3 regions of the Duganella sp. S19_KUP01_CR8 genome follow, and region 2 is predicted to be linked to each of the others. Evidence: riboswitches for the same ligand, from Rfam matches in the RefSeq annotation. Region 2 holds a riboswitch; each other region holds the start of a gene.
The links. Region 2 has a riboswitch for cobalamin ahead of V6M89_RS14090 (MotA/TolQ/ExbB proton channel family protein). Riboswitches for the same ligand answer to the same signal wherever they lie in the genome.

Region 1 (5,329 bases), on a different contig from region 2:
CAGCAGGCCGGATGTGAAGAACAGGCCTTTGCGCAACGCGCCGACGCGGATGCCCAGCGTGGCGGCGGCTTCGGCGTGCAGCGCCATCACATTTATGGAACGGGCGCTGCGCAGGGCGAATACCAGGCCGCCGGCCAACACGATCCAGGGCAGCGCGCGCATCGGCGCACCGGCCAGGTCGCCGATCATCCAGAACACCATGCTGCGCAAACGGCTTTCAGGCGCGATGGAGAGCATCAACGTCACCATCGCCATGCAGGCGGAGGACAGGATGACGCCGGTCAGCAGCAACAGGGCAGTGCCGCCTTCGGCCGCCGCGCCGCCGCGCAGGTCGCGCCGGGCCAGCAGGTACAGCATCATCGAGACGGCGACCGCGCCGCCGAAGGCCGAAGCGTCGACCATCCAGATGGCGCAGCCGAACAACAGTGCGGCCAGGGCGCCGACGGAAGCGCCGGCTGAAATGCCGAGTACATACGGGTCGGCCAGCGGGTTGCGCAACAGCGCTTGCATCATCACGCCCGCCAGCGACAGGGCGGCGCCGGTGACGAAGGCGGTCAGCGCGCGGCTCAGGCGCAGGTCGAGCAGGGTGGAAGCCAGTGTCTGGCTTTGGCCATGCAGCAGTTCATTGAGTGCTGCGGGAATATCGGAGAGGGGAATCGAGACCGAGCCGGTCATGCCCGAGAAGACCAGGCTGGCAAACGCGAACAGCACCAACCCTATCAGGGTGACGGCGGCACGTTGTCGCAGATTGCGGGAGAAAGAATGCATGCACTGCTTTCAAAAAAGAGAGACTGCCGGGCGCGCGGCGGATGCGCCCCACGCCCGGCAGGTTACACCATTACTGCTTACTTGTAGCCGTAGCGGATGCCGGCAAACAGCTTGGACATCGGCGTGGCGTAATTGCGCGCCAGGTCGTACTGCTTGTCGCCGATATTATTCCAGCGGACCAGCGCCGACCAGTCGCGGTTGAAGTGGTAGGTCGCGTACAGATTGACCAGGCCATAGCCGCCCAGGCGGTTGCTGTTGGCGGCGTCTTCGTAGCGGTCGCCGGACAATTCCAGTTCCACGCCGGCCTTTAATGCGCCAGCGCTGTAGTCGGCCATCAGGTTGCCGTGCTTTTTGGCGCGGCGCTGCAAGCGTTTATTGCTGGTTTCGTCCTTTGGATCTTGCAGGTCGACGGTGGCGGCCAGGTTGAAGCGGCCCAACTGCTGGCTTGCGCCCATGGTCAGGCCTTCAAGCAGCGCGTGGTTGACGTTGTAGGCGCAGCCGCTCTTCGCACCGGAGAACGGACATGGCGTGGTGTTCACCAGCAGGTCGGTCAGGCGATTGCGGTAATAGCTGGCGTTCAGCGCGGTGTTGCCGCTGTCGTAGCGCAGGCCAATTTCGGCGTTCTTGCCCAGTTCCGGTTTGTTGGCGGGATTGCCGTAGGACGGATAGTACAGTTCATTGTAGGTCGGCGCGCGGAAGCTGGTGCCATAGCTGGCGGTGGCGCGCAGCGCCTGCGTGAAGTTGTAGCCATAGCCCAGCGAGCCGGTGTTCTTCGAGCCGTAGAGCGATTTGTCCCGGCGCACGCTGGCGTTGAACAGGTTGTCGCCGCGCCGGGCGTTGTACGAAGCCGCGAGGGAGTTGGTGGTGCGCTGCGGATTGTTCAATTTGAAGCCGTTGGTCTCGACTTCTTCCTTGCGGTGGTCGTACAGCAGTTGCAGCACGTCGGCGCCGATCTGGACGTCATTCTGCCAGGTGAAGGTGCTTTGCTTGGTGTTGATCTGCGAGTAGCCCGATGCCAGGGCGCTGGTGTAGGTGGCACCTTCGTCCTTGGTCTGCGAATACTGGACCAGGCTTTCCCAGCCTGGCAGGATCTGGTTCTTGCTGTAGATGGCGGCGTTTTCAAGCTTTGCCTTCGAGCGTGTATCGTAGGACGAGGAACCGCTGTCATACTGGGACTTGAGTTTGCTCTGCAGGAGTAGCGTACCGATTTCGTGGCCTTCCGCCAGACGCAGGCTGATTTGACCTGCCGCATTTTCGCGGTCATAGCCATCCTTGTCGGCGTTGTAGGAGAGGCTGCCAGGACGGGTGGACGAGAAGCCATCCGATTTTTCCTTGCCGGCGCTGATCGCATAGCTGATGCTGTGTTCACCGCCGGTGGCGCCGGAGACGGATACATCGCCTTCGCGGGTGTTGTCGGTGCCGTAGCCGGCGAAGGCGGTGAACGCCGGCGCGCCCTGGCCCTTCTTGGTGAAGATCTGGATCACGCCGCCGATGGCGTCGGCGCCGTACAGGGAGCTCAGTGGGCCGTAGACGATCTCGATATGGTCGATGGCGGTCAGCGGAATGGCGCTCCAGTTGGCGGCGCCGGTGGTCGACGAGCCGATACGCACGCCGTCGACCAGCACGAGGTTCTGGTTGCTGTTGGCGCCGCGGATAAACACGGTGGCATTGGTGCCGGAGCCGCCGTTGCGGGCGATCTCGATGCCGCGCTGGCGTTGCAGCAGGTCGACGATGGAGCCGGCGCCGGATTCGGCGATCTGTTCGGCGCTGATGGTGATGCTATCGCTGATCACGTCGGCCAGGGCCTGCGGACTGCGGGTGGCGGTGACCAGCACGGTGCCCGCGATTGGTTCTGCGTGCGCGCAGGAGGCGGCCATTGCCAGCGCCAGCGACGTCAGGGCCGCGGGACGGGAAATACGAAGGGTCATGATGTAATTTTTCTGTTAATAGCAACCGGCCGACGTCCCCGTGGGCCAGATTGAACAAAAGCGGAGAATTGAGAGACGCGTGTTCGCGCACATCCCGATCGCTCGCTTCCACCTGATTTGGCCGGTATCCGGGCTGGCAAGTTAGACCACCTCACCTTCCCATGCAGAGCACAGTGGTTTGTCAGAGGAGGTTTGTCGCGCATCAGCTGCGACACTTGCTTACCGTTGCGGGGGCAGCACACGTGGGCCTTGGTCGATTGAACCAGGAGCTTCGTGTTTCCCGTTTAACTGCGCATCTGGACAGACGCGCGAGCACCAAAACCCGGTCATTATACGGGTTTGTGCGGCGGCGGTCATGGGGCGGCGGTTTAGTTTTGCAGTACCAGCGTGGCGCCGTAGGCGATTTGATGCGGATGGAGGGCGGCTTGCAGCGCCATCTCGGCGGGCGCCAGGCCTGCGTGGCGGGCCGACAGCAGGCGCATCGCGCCGGCGTGGCAGATCACGATGGCGTCGCGCTGCTGGCGCTGGAGGTCGGCGTAAAAGGCGGCGATGCGGTCGGCCATTTGCAGCACGCTTTCGCCGCCGCCGGGGTGGTAGTTGACCAGGTCCGCGGCCCAGGCGTCGATGCCGGCGCGCGGGATATCGTCCCAAGGGCGCAGTTCCCAGTCGCCAAAATCGATCTCCACGATGCGTGCATCCAGCAGCGGTGCGGGGGATAGCAGCGGCGCCGCCAGTTGTGCCGCCAATATGGCGCAGCGCTGCAGCGGGCTGCTATATAGGGGGAGGCCTTGGGGGAGTGTGGCCGACAAGGTGGCCATCGTTTGCGCCAACTGGTCGGGCGCCACGGCGAGATCGCTGCGGCCGTAGCAGACGCCGGGGGCGATCAGCGGTTGCGGATGGCGGACCAGTATGAGCCGCATGGCGTTACCAGGGCAGGGCGCCGTGGCGCATGCTGGCCAGTACGCACAGGTAGAACGCCACTTCGCTCAGCTGCTGCACCGCGCCGAGGCAGTCGCCGGTATAGCCGGCGATGCGGCGGACGAATTTGCGGGCCAGCCAGACGGTGGCAATGGCGGCGGCGATGACGCCCGTAGCCAGCGCGGTCCACGTCAGCCATCCGCAGGCGATCATCGCCAGCGCTGGAATGGCGGCGCTGGCGATGGCCAATGCGAATTCGGCGCCGCTCATCTTTTGCGCCAGCGGTTTGGCCTTGCCTTCGGCGCGGGCGTAGTCGAGGCGCCAGATCAGCGAGGTGGCCATTAGCCGCGACAGCGGATGGGCGACGAACAGCGCTGCAATCGCCTCCATCGGTGGCAGCATGGACAGCGTCACGACCTTGGTGGCGAGCAGGCAGGTTATGCCGATGGCGCCGTATGCGCCGATGCGCGAGTCCTTCATGATTTCCAGTACGCGCTCGGGCGTCATGCCGCCGCCGAAGCCGTCGCACATGTCGGCAAAGCCGTCTTCATGGAAGGCGCCGGTGGCGTAGATGCCGGCGGCGGTAGACAGCAGCACGGCGACCGGAGCGGGGAGGAGCCATGCGGTCAACGCATACACGCCGGCCGTGATGGCGGCGACCACCACGCCGACCAGCGGAAAGTACCGTGACGCCTGGTTCAGCCACGCAGGATCGAAACCCACCCAGGTGGGAATCGGCAGGCGGGTGAAGAACTGGAGCGCGGTGAAGAACAGGCGTAGTTGGTGCACGGCGCTTACTCGGACTTTTCGCTGACGTGGGCCGATTCGAACGTGGCCATCTGGTTCAGGAAATTGACCGACGCATGCAGCAGCGGCAGCGCCAGCGCGCAGCCGGTGCCTTCGCCCAGGCGCAGGCCCAAATTCAGCAGCGGCTTCGCGCCCAGCGCATCAAGCATCTGCTGGTGGCCGGTTTCGTCGGAGCAGTGCGCGAAGACGCAGTAGTCCAGGATGGCCGGCTGCACGCGGGCCGCTACCAGCAGTGCGCTGGTGACGATGAAGCCGTCGATCAGCAGCACCTTGCGCAGCTCGGCCGCTTTCAACATGGCGCCGGCCATCATGGCGATTTCCAGCCCGCCGAAGGTGGCCAGTACGTCCAGCGGTTCGACTGCGGCAGCATGTTTGGCTACTGCCGTTTCAATCACGTGCTGCTTGCGCAGGATGCCTTCCGCCGACAGGCCGGTGCCGGCGCCCACGCATTGCGCGACCGGGATGCCGGTTAGTTTGTGCATCAACGCGGCGGCGGCGGTGGTGTTCCCGATGCCCATCTCGCCGAAGCCAACCACGTTGCCATCCAGTTCTGCGACCAAGGCCATGCCTGCGGTCAGCGCGGCCTCGCAAGTGGCGCGGCTCATCGCCGGTTCCTGCGCGAAGTTCCGGGTGCCGGGTGCCAGTTTGCGGTCGATCAGGCCGTCGCGCGGCCCGAAGTGGTGATTGACGCCGGCGTCGATCACGCGCAGTTCGCAGTTGGTCTGCGTCGCGAAGACGTTGATGGCGGCACCGCGCGTGAGGAAGTTCTCGACCATTTGCCAGGTCACGTCCTGCGGGTAGGCGGAGATGCCTTCCGCGACGATGCCGTGATCGGCAGCGAACACCAGGATGGCCGGCTGCGTGATTGCGAGTGCGTGTGTGTTCTGTATAAGGCCGATTTGTTTGGC
Region 2 (5,329 bases):
TGCTCACCGGCGACAACCAGGGCAGCGCCGACGCCGTCGGCAAGGAACTGGGCATCGGCCGCATCATCGCCAACATGCTCCCCGCCGACAAAGCCGCCACCGTCGCCGGCCTGAAGACCGGCGGCGCCTGCATCGCCATGGTCGGCGACGGCATCAACGACGCCCCCGCGCTGGCCGCCGCCGATGTCGGCATCGCCATGTCCAGCGGCACCGACGTCGCCATGCACGCCGCCGGCATCACGTTGATGCGCGGCGATCCGGCGCTGGTGGCCGCCGCCATTTCGATCTCGCGCCGCAGCTACAGCAAAATACGCCAGAACCTGTTCTGGGCCTTCATCTACAACCTGGTCGGCATACCGCTGGCCGCCTTCGGCCTGCTCAACCCCATGGTTGCCGGCGCCGCGATGGCGCTCAGCTCCGTCAGCGTGATCAGCAACGCCTTGCTGCTGCGCCGCTGGAAGCCGGACCACCTGAAAGGAACAGCATGAACATCGGACAAGCGGCGGCCGCCAGCGGCGTCTCGGCCAAGATGATCCGCTACTACGAAAGCATCGCCCTGATCCCGCCCGGCAAACGCAGCGACGCCGGCTACCGCATCTACGGCGACAACGACCTGCACGCGCTGCGCTTCGTCAAGCGCGGACGCTCGCTGGGTTTTTCGCTGGACCAGATCCGCGACCTGTTGTCGCTGTGGCAGAACAAGGAGCGCGCCAGCGCCGACGTCAAGACCATCGCCATGGGCCACGTGGCGGAGCTGAACCAGCGCATCGCCGAGCTGACCGAAATGCGCGACACCCTGCAAACGCTGGCCGGCTGCTGCCACGGCGATCATCGCCCCGACTGCCCGATTCTCCAAACTCTGGCCAGTTAAACCCGGGGTCAGGTCCCCCATTTATTCATCAGCTCGGTTGAACAACCGAGCTGATGAATAAATGGGGGACCTGACCCCGGATTTTAAGTATAATCGCCCGGTTTTGGTGCCCGCGCGTCTGTCCAGACGCGCAGTTAAACGGGAAACATGAAGCTGGCCACGCCAGCCAACATGTGCTGCCCCCGCAACGGTAAACAAGCGTCGTCGTTGACGACAAATCCGCCTCTTCAAACCACTGTGCAGTCGCATGGGAAGGTCAGGCGGTGTCGCTTGCCAGCCCGGATACCGGCCAGGACAGGTGGAAGTGCCCAGGCATTTCTGTTCAATCCGCTCACGGGGAAGTGAGCGGCTTGCATCTGTTTCGATCTACATCTATGCATCGATTTTGCGCGCCACGGCCTTGCCGACTGGCGGCCGTGCCTCGCGCACGCGCCGTTCGCGTACGCCTGCGCCCCGATTTCCCCTCTCTGCCTACAGGACCAGCCCATGTTTAACCTGCCCACCGACGCGGCCGTGCACTCCATCGAGACACTGCTGTACTCCATTTCCACCATCCTGTATCTGCCCGTGCTGCTGGGGATCGCAGCGTTGGTGCTGCATATGCTGGTGTGCTTCGGCACCTTCGGCGCCGAATGGCTGGAGCGCCGCCGCGGCGTGCGCGTGCTGGTCGCCACCGCCAGGCAGGAGATGGCCGCCGTGCTGACCGCGCAGGAAGGCGAGCCGGGACTGGACGCCCGCCTTGAGCGGCTGGTGCAGCGCGCCGACGTCAACGGCGTGCGCCGCCTGGACGGGGTGCGCTTCGTGGTGCGCGTCGGCCCGGCGCTGGGGCTGATGGGCACCCTGATTCCGATGGGGATCTCGCTGGCCGGCCTCGCGCAGGGCAATTTGCCGAAGATGGCCGAGTCGATGACCACCGCCTTCACCGCCACCGTGGTCGGCCTGGCGTGCAGCGTCAGCGCCTATGTATTGAGCCTGGTGCGCGAGCACTGGCTGCGCAGCGACCTGACCGAGATCGCCTACGCCGCCGAATCCCACCTCGCGGCGCAAGACCACAAGCCGCACCTGGTGCGCGCGGGAGCCTGAGATGCGCTATATGAACCGCCACCGCTACAGCCGCATCGGCGAGCATAACGAAGACCCGCTGGCGGGCGTCGCCAACCTGTTCGACGCCAGCATCGTCTTCATCGTCGCCATGATGCTGGCGCTGTTCTCGGCCTGGAACATGATGGACCTGCTGGATCCGAACTCCGAAGTCACCATCGCCAAGAAAAGCGCCGACGGTCATGTCGAGGTGCTGACCAAGAAGGGCGCCGAAATCAAGGTGAGCAAAGTCAGCGACAAGCCGCTGTCGGGCTCCGGCAAACGCCTGGGCACCGCGTATCAACTGCCGGACGGGAAGGTCGTGTATGTACCGGAATAAAAAATTATGGGCGCTGCTGCTGTTGCTGGCGTCCCTGTGCATCGGCGGCTATGTGCACTCGGCGCAGGCGCCGCGCACGCTGGCGCTGATGTTGGGCGATATCGAATCGCGTCCCGCCGTGCTGGCGGTGCGCGGCCTGCAGGCCGAGTTGAAGGAGCTGAACGTCGCCGTGCGCATCATCCCCGCCAACGGCATGACGCCGGCCGACCGCGCGGCCCTGACCGGCGCCGATGTGGCGATCGTCAATACCAAGGGCCGCCAGGCCATGGTGGCGCTGGTCGCCGAACTGCAGGCCTTGCAGAAGGCGCGCCGTCCGGTGTTCGCGGTCGGTGGCGCCATCGACGACAGCCTGCGCGAGCAGGGTGTGCGCGACGATAAAACCATACAGTCCTACCACAGCGAAGGCGGCGTGGAGAACATGGGCAACCTGCTGCGCTACATCCTGCGCAACCACTTTGGTTCCAGGCTAGCCGTCGCGCCGGTGCATGCGATGCCGGAAGTGGGCCTGTACGACGTGGCGGCCAACCGCACATCGAGCAGCTACGAGCAGTACCTGCAAGGCTACGCCAACTACAAGGCCGGCGCGCCGTGGATCGCCGTGCCGTTCTACCGCGCCAGCCTGGTGGCGGGACAAACGCTGCCGCTGGCGGCTATCGTCGCGCGGCTGGAAGCGAGCGGCTACAACGTGCTGCCGGTGTTCGGCTATCCGTACGACGTGCCGCTGCGCTTCCTGCTGGACGAAAACGGCAAGAGCCGCGTCGAGCTGATCGTCGCGCTGGGCATGAAGGTGGGCGGCACCGCCAACACCGGCGCGCTGCTGGACAAGATCGGCGTCCCGGCGATCAACGCCATCACCTTGAGCCAGCAATCGCTGGCGCAGTGGCAGGAATCGAAGATCGGCCTCGATATCATCGAACGCACCTGGCAGTTGGCCGGCGCCGAGGTGGCGGGCCTGATCCAGCCGACCGTGGTCGCCAGCCGCGAACGCATCAGCGATGCGCAGACCGGCCTGGCCTACGTGGAGGAGACGCCGATCCCCGAGCGCATCGAACGCCTCAACGAGCGCGTCGCCAGCTGGCTGGCCTTGCGCCAGAAGGCCAACGGCGACAAACGCATCGCCATGCTGTACTTTAACTATCCGCATGGTTCCGAGACCATCGGCGCGGCCTACCTGAACGTGCTGCCGGAGAGCCTGTGGCAGATCGTCCAGCGCCTGAAGCAGGAAGGCTACCAGACCGGCGCCGCGCTGCCGCCGTCGCAGGAAGAGCTGCAAGGCGAAATCCAGCAGTGGGGTAACTACCCAGGCAAGTCCAAGGGCGACTACATGGCGGGCCTGAAGCATCTGGCCGAAAGCGGCCAGGCGCTGCTGGTGCCGCTGGCCGACTACCAGAAATGGTTCGCCACGCTGGCGCAGCCGCTGCGGACGTCGATAGAAAAATCCTGGGGCAAGCCGGAGAACGCGCCTGTCCTGTGGCGCAACGCCAAGGGCGAGCCGTTCTTCGTCTATCCGGCGCGCCGCTTCGGCAATGTGCTGATGGCGCCGCAGCCAGGTCGCGCGTGGGAGCAGAACCTGGAGAAGCTGCACAATGAAGTCAGCATGCCGCCGTCGCACGAATACATCGCGTTCTACCTGTGGCTGCAAAAGGGCTTCCAGGCCAACGCCGTCATGCACATCGGCACCCACGGCACGCAGGAATGGCTGACCGGTAAAGAGGCTGGCTTGTCCGAGAGCGATCCGACCGAGGCGCTGATCGGCGCCATGCCCAATATCTACCCGTATGTGATGGACGACGTGGGCGAGGGCATACAGGCCAAGCGCCGCGGCATGGCCGTCATCATCGACCATATGACGCCACCGTTCGACGTGGCCGGCCTGAATCCCGACCTGCGCGAACTGGGCGCGCTGCTGAACGACTACCGCGTGGCCGAGCAAAAAAGCCCGCTGCTGGCGCGCAGCCACCTGACCGCGATCAACCGCCTGGCGGCCAAGAGCGGCGTGTTGAAGGACATGAAGAAGACCGAGCTCAAAACCGAAGCCGACATGGAAGGGCTGGAGGAATACCTGGACGACACCGGCAGCAAGCTGACGCCGTTCGGCCTGCATACCTTCGGCGTGGCGCCGAAGCCGGAGCTGCGCAACGCCACCGCGCGCGCCGTGGTCAGCCTCGACACCACGTCGACGGCGGAGCAGAAAACCAAGCGTATCGCCCAGCTGGAAAACGATATCGAGCGCAGCGCAGGGCTGGAACTGGAGCGCTTGATGCAGGCGCTGTCCGGCCGCTACATCCCGACCGGCGCCAGCGCCGACCTGGTACGCAATCCGGATGCGCTGCCGACTGGCCGCAATTTCTTCGGCCTCGATCCGTCGCGCATTCCAAGCAAGACCACCTACGAAGCCGGTTACAAACTGGCGCAGCAACTGGCGGAGGATTACCGCAAGCGCCACGGCGCCTGGCCCGACAAGTTGAGCATGAACCTGTGGGGCGTCGAAACCTCGCGCCACGAAGGCATCATGGAAGCGCAGGCGATGGCGCTGATGGGTGTGCGTCCGACGTGGGACGAGCGTGGTCGCGTGACCGGCGTGGAGGCGCTGACGCGCAAGCAGCTGGGGCGTCCGCGCGTGGACGTGACGCTGATCTCGTCCGGCCTGTTCCGCGACCTGTTCGGCAACCTGCTGACATTGATGGACCAGGCCGCGCAACTGGCGCAGAAGCAGGACGATAACGGCCCCGGCGAAGACGGCAACGTGATGCAGGCGCACAGCCGCAAGACCGTGGCCGCCTTGCAGGCCAGCGGCATCTCCGCCGAAGAGGCGCAGCGCATGGCCTCCGTGCGGATCTTCGGCCTGCCGAGCGGCGCCTACGGCACGCAGATCGAGAAGCTGATCCCGCTGACCAACGCCTGGCAGAACGAGAAGGAAGTGGCGGACGTCTTCATCAACCGCATGAGCCATCCGTTCGGCGCCGGCTACTGGGGCGACGACAAGGCCGATCCCGGCCAGCGCCGCGAGTTGTTCAAACAGGCCATCAGCGGCAGCA
Region 3 (5,329 bases), on a different contig from region 2:
CGGATAGTCGCTGTAGTTCATCACGCCGACCACGCGCTCGCCGCCGCCGGCCGCGAACAGCAGCTCGGTGACGTGCGGCGCCATCGAGATGATGCGCTGCGCCGGCTTGGCGACGCTGACGCTGTTGCCGGCGTCGTCCTGCACGGTGACGGCGGCCTGCGCGCAGGCCGCCGTGCACGCCAGCGCCAGCGACAGCGACAGCGAGGCTGGGCGAGCGGTCGTGGTCATGGCGCGCATCAGAACTCGTAGCGGGCCGAGAGTTTCAGCTGGCGGCCGTCGGCGGTGTAGATGCCGCCCTGGATGCCCTTGTCGCAGCTAAAGGCTTGCGAGAAGTAGCGCTTGTCGCTCAGGTTCAGTCCCGACACGGCGAACTCCCACTGGCCCAACTTGCGGGCGTAGCGCGCGTCCAGCGTGGTGTAGGAAGGGATCTGCGCCGGGCACTTGTTGTCGAAGTCGCCGCCGTTGCGCTGGCTGTCGACCCACTGCGCGCCGACATCGGCGGTGTGGCCGCTGGCCGGGGTCCAGCTCAGGCGCGCGGTCAGCGTGTTCTTCGGCACCAGCACCATCTCCTTGCCGTTGTTGACGCCTTCGGTGAACTTGGCGTCCACGTGCTGGTAGTGCGCGGTCAGGTTCCAGGCGGCGTTGATGCGCTGCTCGGCGTCGATCTCGAAGCCTTCGCGGCGGGTCGGCGCCAGGTTGGTGTTGGCGTAGATCGTCGGATCGAAGAAGATCTCGTTGCTCAGGTTGTGGCGGAACACGCGGCCGGTGATCTTCTGCGCGGCGGTGCCATAGCTGACGCCCAGTTCCAGATCGTGCGACTGCTGCGACAACAGTGGCTTGTTGTAGTTCGGCGTCAGCGAGTTCTCATCGGAGTTGGCGACACGATAGCTCTGGCCTGCCTTGCCATACACGGTCAGGTGAGTGACCGGCATGTAGCTCGCTTGCAGCTCCCATGCGTTCAGGCCTTGCGTCACTTTGTAGGCCTTGCTGCCAAAGCCGTTCAGCGGATCGCTGAAGTCCTTGTTGAAGATCTCGCGGCGCGCGCCGGCCGATACGCGGCCTTCATGGGCGGCGTCGAAACGCAGTTCGTCGCGGACGTACAGGGCTTTCGAATGCTGCGTCGCATCGGCCGCGGAGTACCGCGCACTGGTGGTGGCGGTGCGGTTCCAGACGGTCCAGTCGAAGCCGGCCACCAGCTCGTTCAGCAGGCCGCCGATCTCGCCCAGGCGGCGCACGCGCGGCGAGAACTGGGTTTGCTTGCTGTCGTAGGTGGCGATCGACGGCGGGCCGCCGAAGTTGTAAGCCGATTCCACCGTCTTCTTGCGGTACGACAGGTCGGCCGCCAGTTCGTAGGCGCCGATGCGGCGCTGGCCGAAGGCGGTGAAGCGGTCGCTATCGAGCTTGGCGTAATCGTCGGGGGTGCTGGCCTTGCGTGGATTGGCGTTGTACGCCTCCTCGCTCAACGAACCCGGGAGGCGCATGTCCTGGCGCGCGCCTTCGTAGCGGAAGCCTGCGCGGCCGGCGTTGTCGAACCACTGGGCGCCGCCGCTGAAGTGGGTGTGTTTGAACTCATTGTTGTCGCGGTAGTTGTCGGTGCGCTGGGTGTCCAGCGTGGCGTCGGCGGCGAAGCCGTCCCAGGCCTGGAAGCCGGACACGCGCGCTTCGCCGGCGCGGAACTGGCCGCCCTCGACGAACACGCTGCCGCGGCGGCTGTTCTTGACCGGGCGCTTGGTGACGATGTTGATCACGCCGCCGGTGGCGCCGTCGCCGTATAACACGCTGGCGCCGCCGCGCGTGATTTCGATGTGGTCCACGGTGTCGATCGGGATGGTCGACAGGATGGCGTTGCTCAGTTCATTTTCCGACAGGCGCACGCCATCCAGCACGATCACCATATTCTGGCTGCTGTTGGAGCCGAAGCCGCGCAGGTCCAGGCTGAAGTCCGGGCTGCCGTCCAGGCTTTGGCGGCCGTACACGCCGCCCACTTTGCGGATCGCGGTGTTGACGTCGTTGGCGCCGGAGCGCTGGATGTCTTCAGCGCTGATGACGATGGCCCCGATCGGCGTCAGCGCCGCGTTGGCGTCGAAACGCGAGCCGGTGATGACGATCGGCGCGAGCGCCTCGGATATCTGGGCGGCGGCGGGAACGGCGGCGGCAAAGCACAGGGAGACGGCGGCGGCCAGCAGGCGCGGTTGGAAGGCGGAGGATTGCATGTCAGGTCATTTTCAAAAGAGACATCCGCCCGCGTCCCCGCAGGCTGGAAGTGTACGGAAGCCACGCGGGCTTCCCCCAGTCTGGCCGATATCCGGGCTGGCAAGGCTGCAGCAGCCTTGCGTTACCGTTGCGGGGGCAGCACACCTTGGCCGTCGCGCTGTCTGCGCGGGCGGCCTTGTGTTTCCCGTTTAACTGCGCATGTGAGCACATGGGCAAGCACCAGAACCCCGGCATTATACGCGCGTGCCCCGGATCATTAACTTTTTAGATAGGACCTATCTACATTTCGTGCATTGATCGCAACGGCTACGGTCCTTATAGTGAGGTCATACTCAAACCGGAGCTTTCCATGACTGCATTGCCAACCTATTTCCTGTCCCACGGCGGCGGCCCGTGGCCGTTCATGATGGACCAGGTGGGCCATCTGTACGGCCAGCTGGACGCCTCGCTGCGCGACATTCCGCGCCAGCTCGGCGTGACGCCGAAGGCGGTGCTGGTGATTACCGCGCATTGGGAGGAGCGTGATTTCATGCTGTCGTCGTCGGCCAAACCGCCGATGATCTACGACTACGGCGGCTTCCCGCCACACACCTACGAGGTGCGGTACAGCGCGCCGGGTTCGCCGGAGCTGGCGGCGCAGGTCCAGCAGTTGCTCGATGCGGGCGGCTTCCCGGCGCAATTGGATGCGCAGCGCGGCTTCGACCACGGCACCTTCAGCGCCATGTACCCGATCTATCCGAATGCGGACGTGCCCATCGTGCAGCTGTCGCTCAAGCGCGGCCTCGATCCGTTGACGCATCTGGAAGTGGGCCGTTTGCTGGCGCCCTTGCGTGAGCAGGGGGTGCTGATCGTCGGCAGTGGGCTGAGTTACCACAACCTGCGCGCCTTCAACGCGCAGGGCGCGGCGGCCTCGCACGCCTTCGACGGCTGGCTGCGCGCGACCATGGCGCTGCCGCCGCAGGAACGCGCGGCGCAGCTATTGGAATGGGAACAGGCGCCGGCCGCGCGCATGGCGCATCCGCGCGAGGAGCATTTGCTGCCGTTGATGGTGGCCTTGGGCGCGGCGGAGAACGACGCGGCGGCCGTGCCCTACCACGAGGATGCGTTCATGGGATCGCTGGCCGTGACCAGCTTCCGTTTCGGCTAGTCGGGCTGCCACCCCGCAATGCGGACGCGGGGTCGGACCCCGTAGGGGGTCCGACCCCTGCTCGGCTCTGCGGGTTGGGTACTAGGTGCCGCGCTTGCCGTTGGCGTAGTCGGCGGCCTTGGCGGCGGCGATGGCGGCTTTCTCGGCGTTCTTGACGGCCATCTCGGCGTCGTGCACTTCCAGCCGGCCCTTGCGGCTGGCCGGCGTCTCCAGCGAGATGCGGCCCAGGATGCCGCTGCGGTAGTCGCCCAGGAAGGTATGCGAGGCCTTCTCGAAATCGAGGTCGCCACCCTTCTGGCGGAAGCCGCGCTTGGCCGCCACGCCCTCCACCACCGCGATGCCGTCGAAGCTCTCGATATCCTTGAAGCCGTAGCGCGCCACCAGCAGCTGCGGGTAGGTCTTCAGCATCTCGTCGGCCAGGAACACCGCCACTTCCTCCTCGATCAGCGCGTTCGAGCCGATCGCGTGGCTGGCGGCCAGCATCAAGCCGTCGCTCGGCAGCGCGATCTTCGGCCACAGCATGCCCGGCGTGTCGACCAGGATGGTGTTCTTGTCCAGGTAAAGCTTCTGCTGCTGCTTGGTCACCGCCGGCTCGTCGCCGACCTTGGCCACTTTGCGCTTGAGCAGCGCGTTCATCAGGGTCGACTTGCCGACGTTGGGGATCCCCATGATCATGATGCGCAGCGGCTTGGTCGGCACGCCGCGGTGCGGCGCCAGCTGCTTGGCCAGTTCCGGCACGCGGGTGACGTCGGCCGGCTTCTTGGTGGTCATCGCGAACGCGGTCACGCCTTCCTGCGCGTTGTAGTAGGCCACCCAGGCCGCCGTGGCGGCCGGATCGGCCAGGTCGATCTTGTTGAGGATCTTCAGGCACGGACGCTGGCGGAACTTGCGCAGCTCCTCCACCATCGGATTGGTGCTGGCCTCGGGCAGGCGGGCGTCGACCACCTCGATCACCAGATCGGTGTTCTCCATCTGCTCGGCCGCCTTTTTCTTGGCGGCGTTCATGTGCCCTGGGTACCATTGTATCGACATGCTCTGACCTTCAAAATCGTTCTGACAATCCGCTATTTTACCTGCTGGCTCGACTAGACTTCGGATATCATGAGGCGCCTTTCCCTTTTTCTGACCATATAAACAATATTCTTTCTCCATCGGAGTGCTGAAGATGAGCATAGCTGCACCGTCCAACCCCAAGGAAATCACCGTTCGCGGCATCATCCTGGGCGTACTGATCACGCTGGTCTTCACGGCGGCTCAGGTCTACCTCGGGCTGAAAGTGGGCCTGACTTTCGCCACCTCGATCCCGGCGGCGGTCATCTCGATGGCGCTGCTGAGCGCCTTCAAGGATGCCACCATCCAGGAAAACAACATCGTCCAGACCATCGCCTCGGCCGCCGGCACGCTGGCCTCGGTGATCTTCGTGCTGCCTGGCCTGCTGATGATAGGCTGGTGGGCCAAGGTGCCGTTCTGGCCGACCTTCGGCGCCTGCGCCATCGGCGGCGTGCTGGGCGTGATGTACACCATGCCGCTGCGCCGCGCGCTGGTGTCGCAGTCCGACCTGCCGTATCCCGAAGGCGTGGCCGCCGCTGAAGTGCTGAAGGTCGGCATGGCCTCGCGCGCCGGCGCCGCCGAAGGCAAGGCCGGTTTGTGGGCCGTGATCTGGGGCAGCGTCGCTTCCGCCGCATTCGCCGCATTCGCCGCCGTCAAGCTGATGGCCGGCGAAGTGGCGATCTATTTCCGCACCGGCTCAGGCGCCACCGGCATCGGCGCATCGAGCTCGCTGGCCCTGATCGGCGCCGGCCACCTGATGGGCATCACGGTCGGCATCGCGATGCTGGCCGGCCTGGTCATCGCCTGGGGCATCATGGTGCCTTTGATGACCTCCCTGAGCCCGGCCGCCGCCGGCGTCGATGCCAGCGCCCACGCGCTGGGCATCTGGTCCAAGGAAGTACGCATGATGGGCGCCGG

Region 1: linked by a shared signal. The riboswitch ahead of V6M89_RS29610 (TonB-dependent receptor domain-containing protein) and the one ahead of V6M89_RS14090 (MotA/TolQ/ExbB proton channel family protein) in region 2 are both predicted to bind cobalamin.
Region 3: linked by a shared signal. The riboswitch ahead of V6M89_RS19285 (TonB-dependent receptor) and the one ahead of V6M89_RS14090 (MotA/TolQ/ExbB proton channel family protein) in region 2 are both predicted to bind cobalamin.

The regions. Positions count from the first base shown of each region.
Region 1 is NZ_JAQQPR010000053.1:388-5,716, reverse strand. It holds gene V6M89_RS29615 (FecCD family ABC transporter permease) at 1-768, opposite strand, end outside; gene V6M89_RS29610 (TonB-dependent receptor domain-containing protein) at 846-2,696, opposite strand; cobalamin riboswitch at 2,799-3,031, opposite strand; gene V6M89_RS29605 (histidine phosphatase family protein) at 3,065-3,616, opposite strand; gene V6M89_RS29600 (adenosylcobinamide-GDP ribazoletransferase) at 3,621-4,403, opposite strand; gene cobT (nicotinate-nucleotide--dimethylbenzimidazole phosphoribosyltransferase) at 4,409-5,329, opposite strand, start outside.
Region 2 is NZ_JAQQPR010000012.1:117,425-122,753, reverse strand. It holds gene V6M89_RS14100 (heavy metal translocating P-type ATPase) at 1-488, shown strand, start outside; gene cueR (Cu(I)-responsive transcriptional regulator) at 485-871, shown strand; cobalamin riboswitch at 959-1,179, shown strand; gene V6M89_RS14090 (MotA/TolQ/ExbB proton channel family protein) at 1,358-1,954, shown strand; gene V6M89_RS14085 (DUF2149 domain-containing protein) at 1,956-2,291, shown strand; gene V6M89_RS14080 (cobaltochelatase subunit CobN) at 2,278-5,329, shown strand, end outside.
Region 3 is NZ_JAQQPR010000019.1:14,460-19,788, forward strand. It holds gene V6M89_RS19280 (cobalamin-binding protein) at 1-237, opposite strand, end outside; gene V6M89_RS19285 (TonB-dependent receptor) at 237-2,213, opposite strand; cobalamin riboswitch at 2,280-2,453, opposite strand; gene V6M89_RS19290 (DODA-type extradiol aromatic ring-opening family dioxygenase) at 2,564-3,361, shown strand; gene ylqF (ribosome biogenesis GTPase YlqF) at 3,443-4,393, opposite strand; gene V6M89_RS19300 (OPT family oligopeptide transporter) at 4,527-5,329, shown strand, end outside.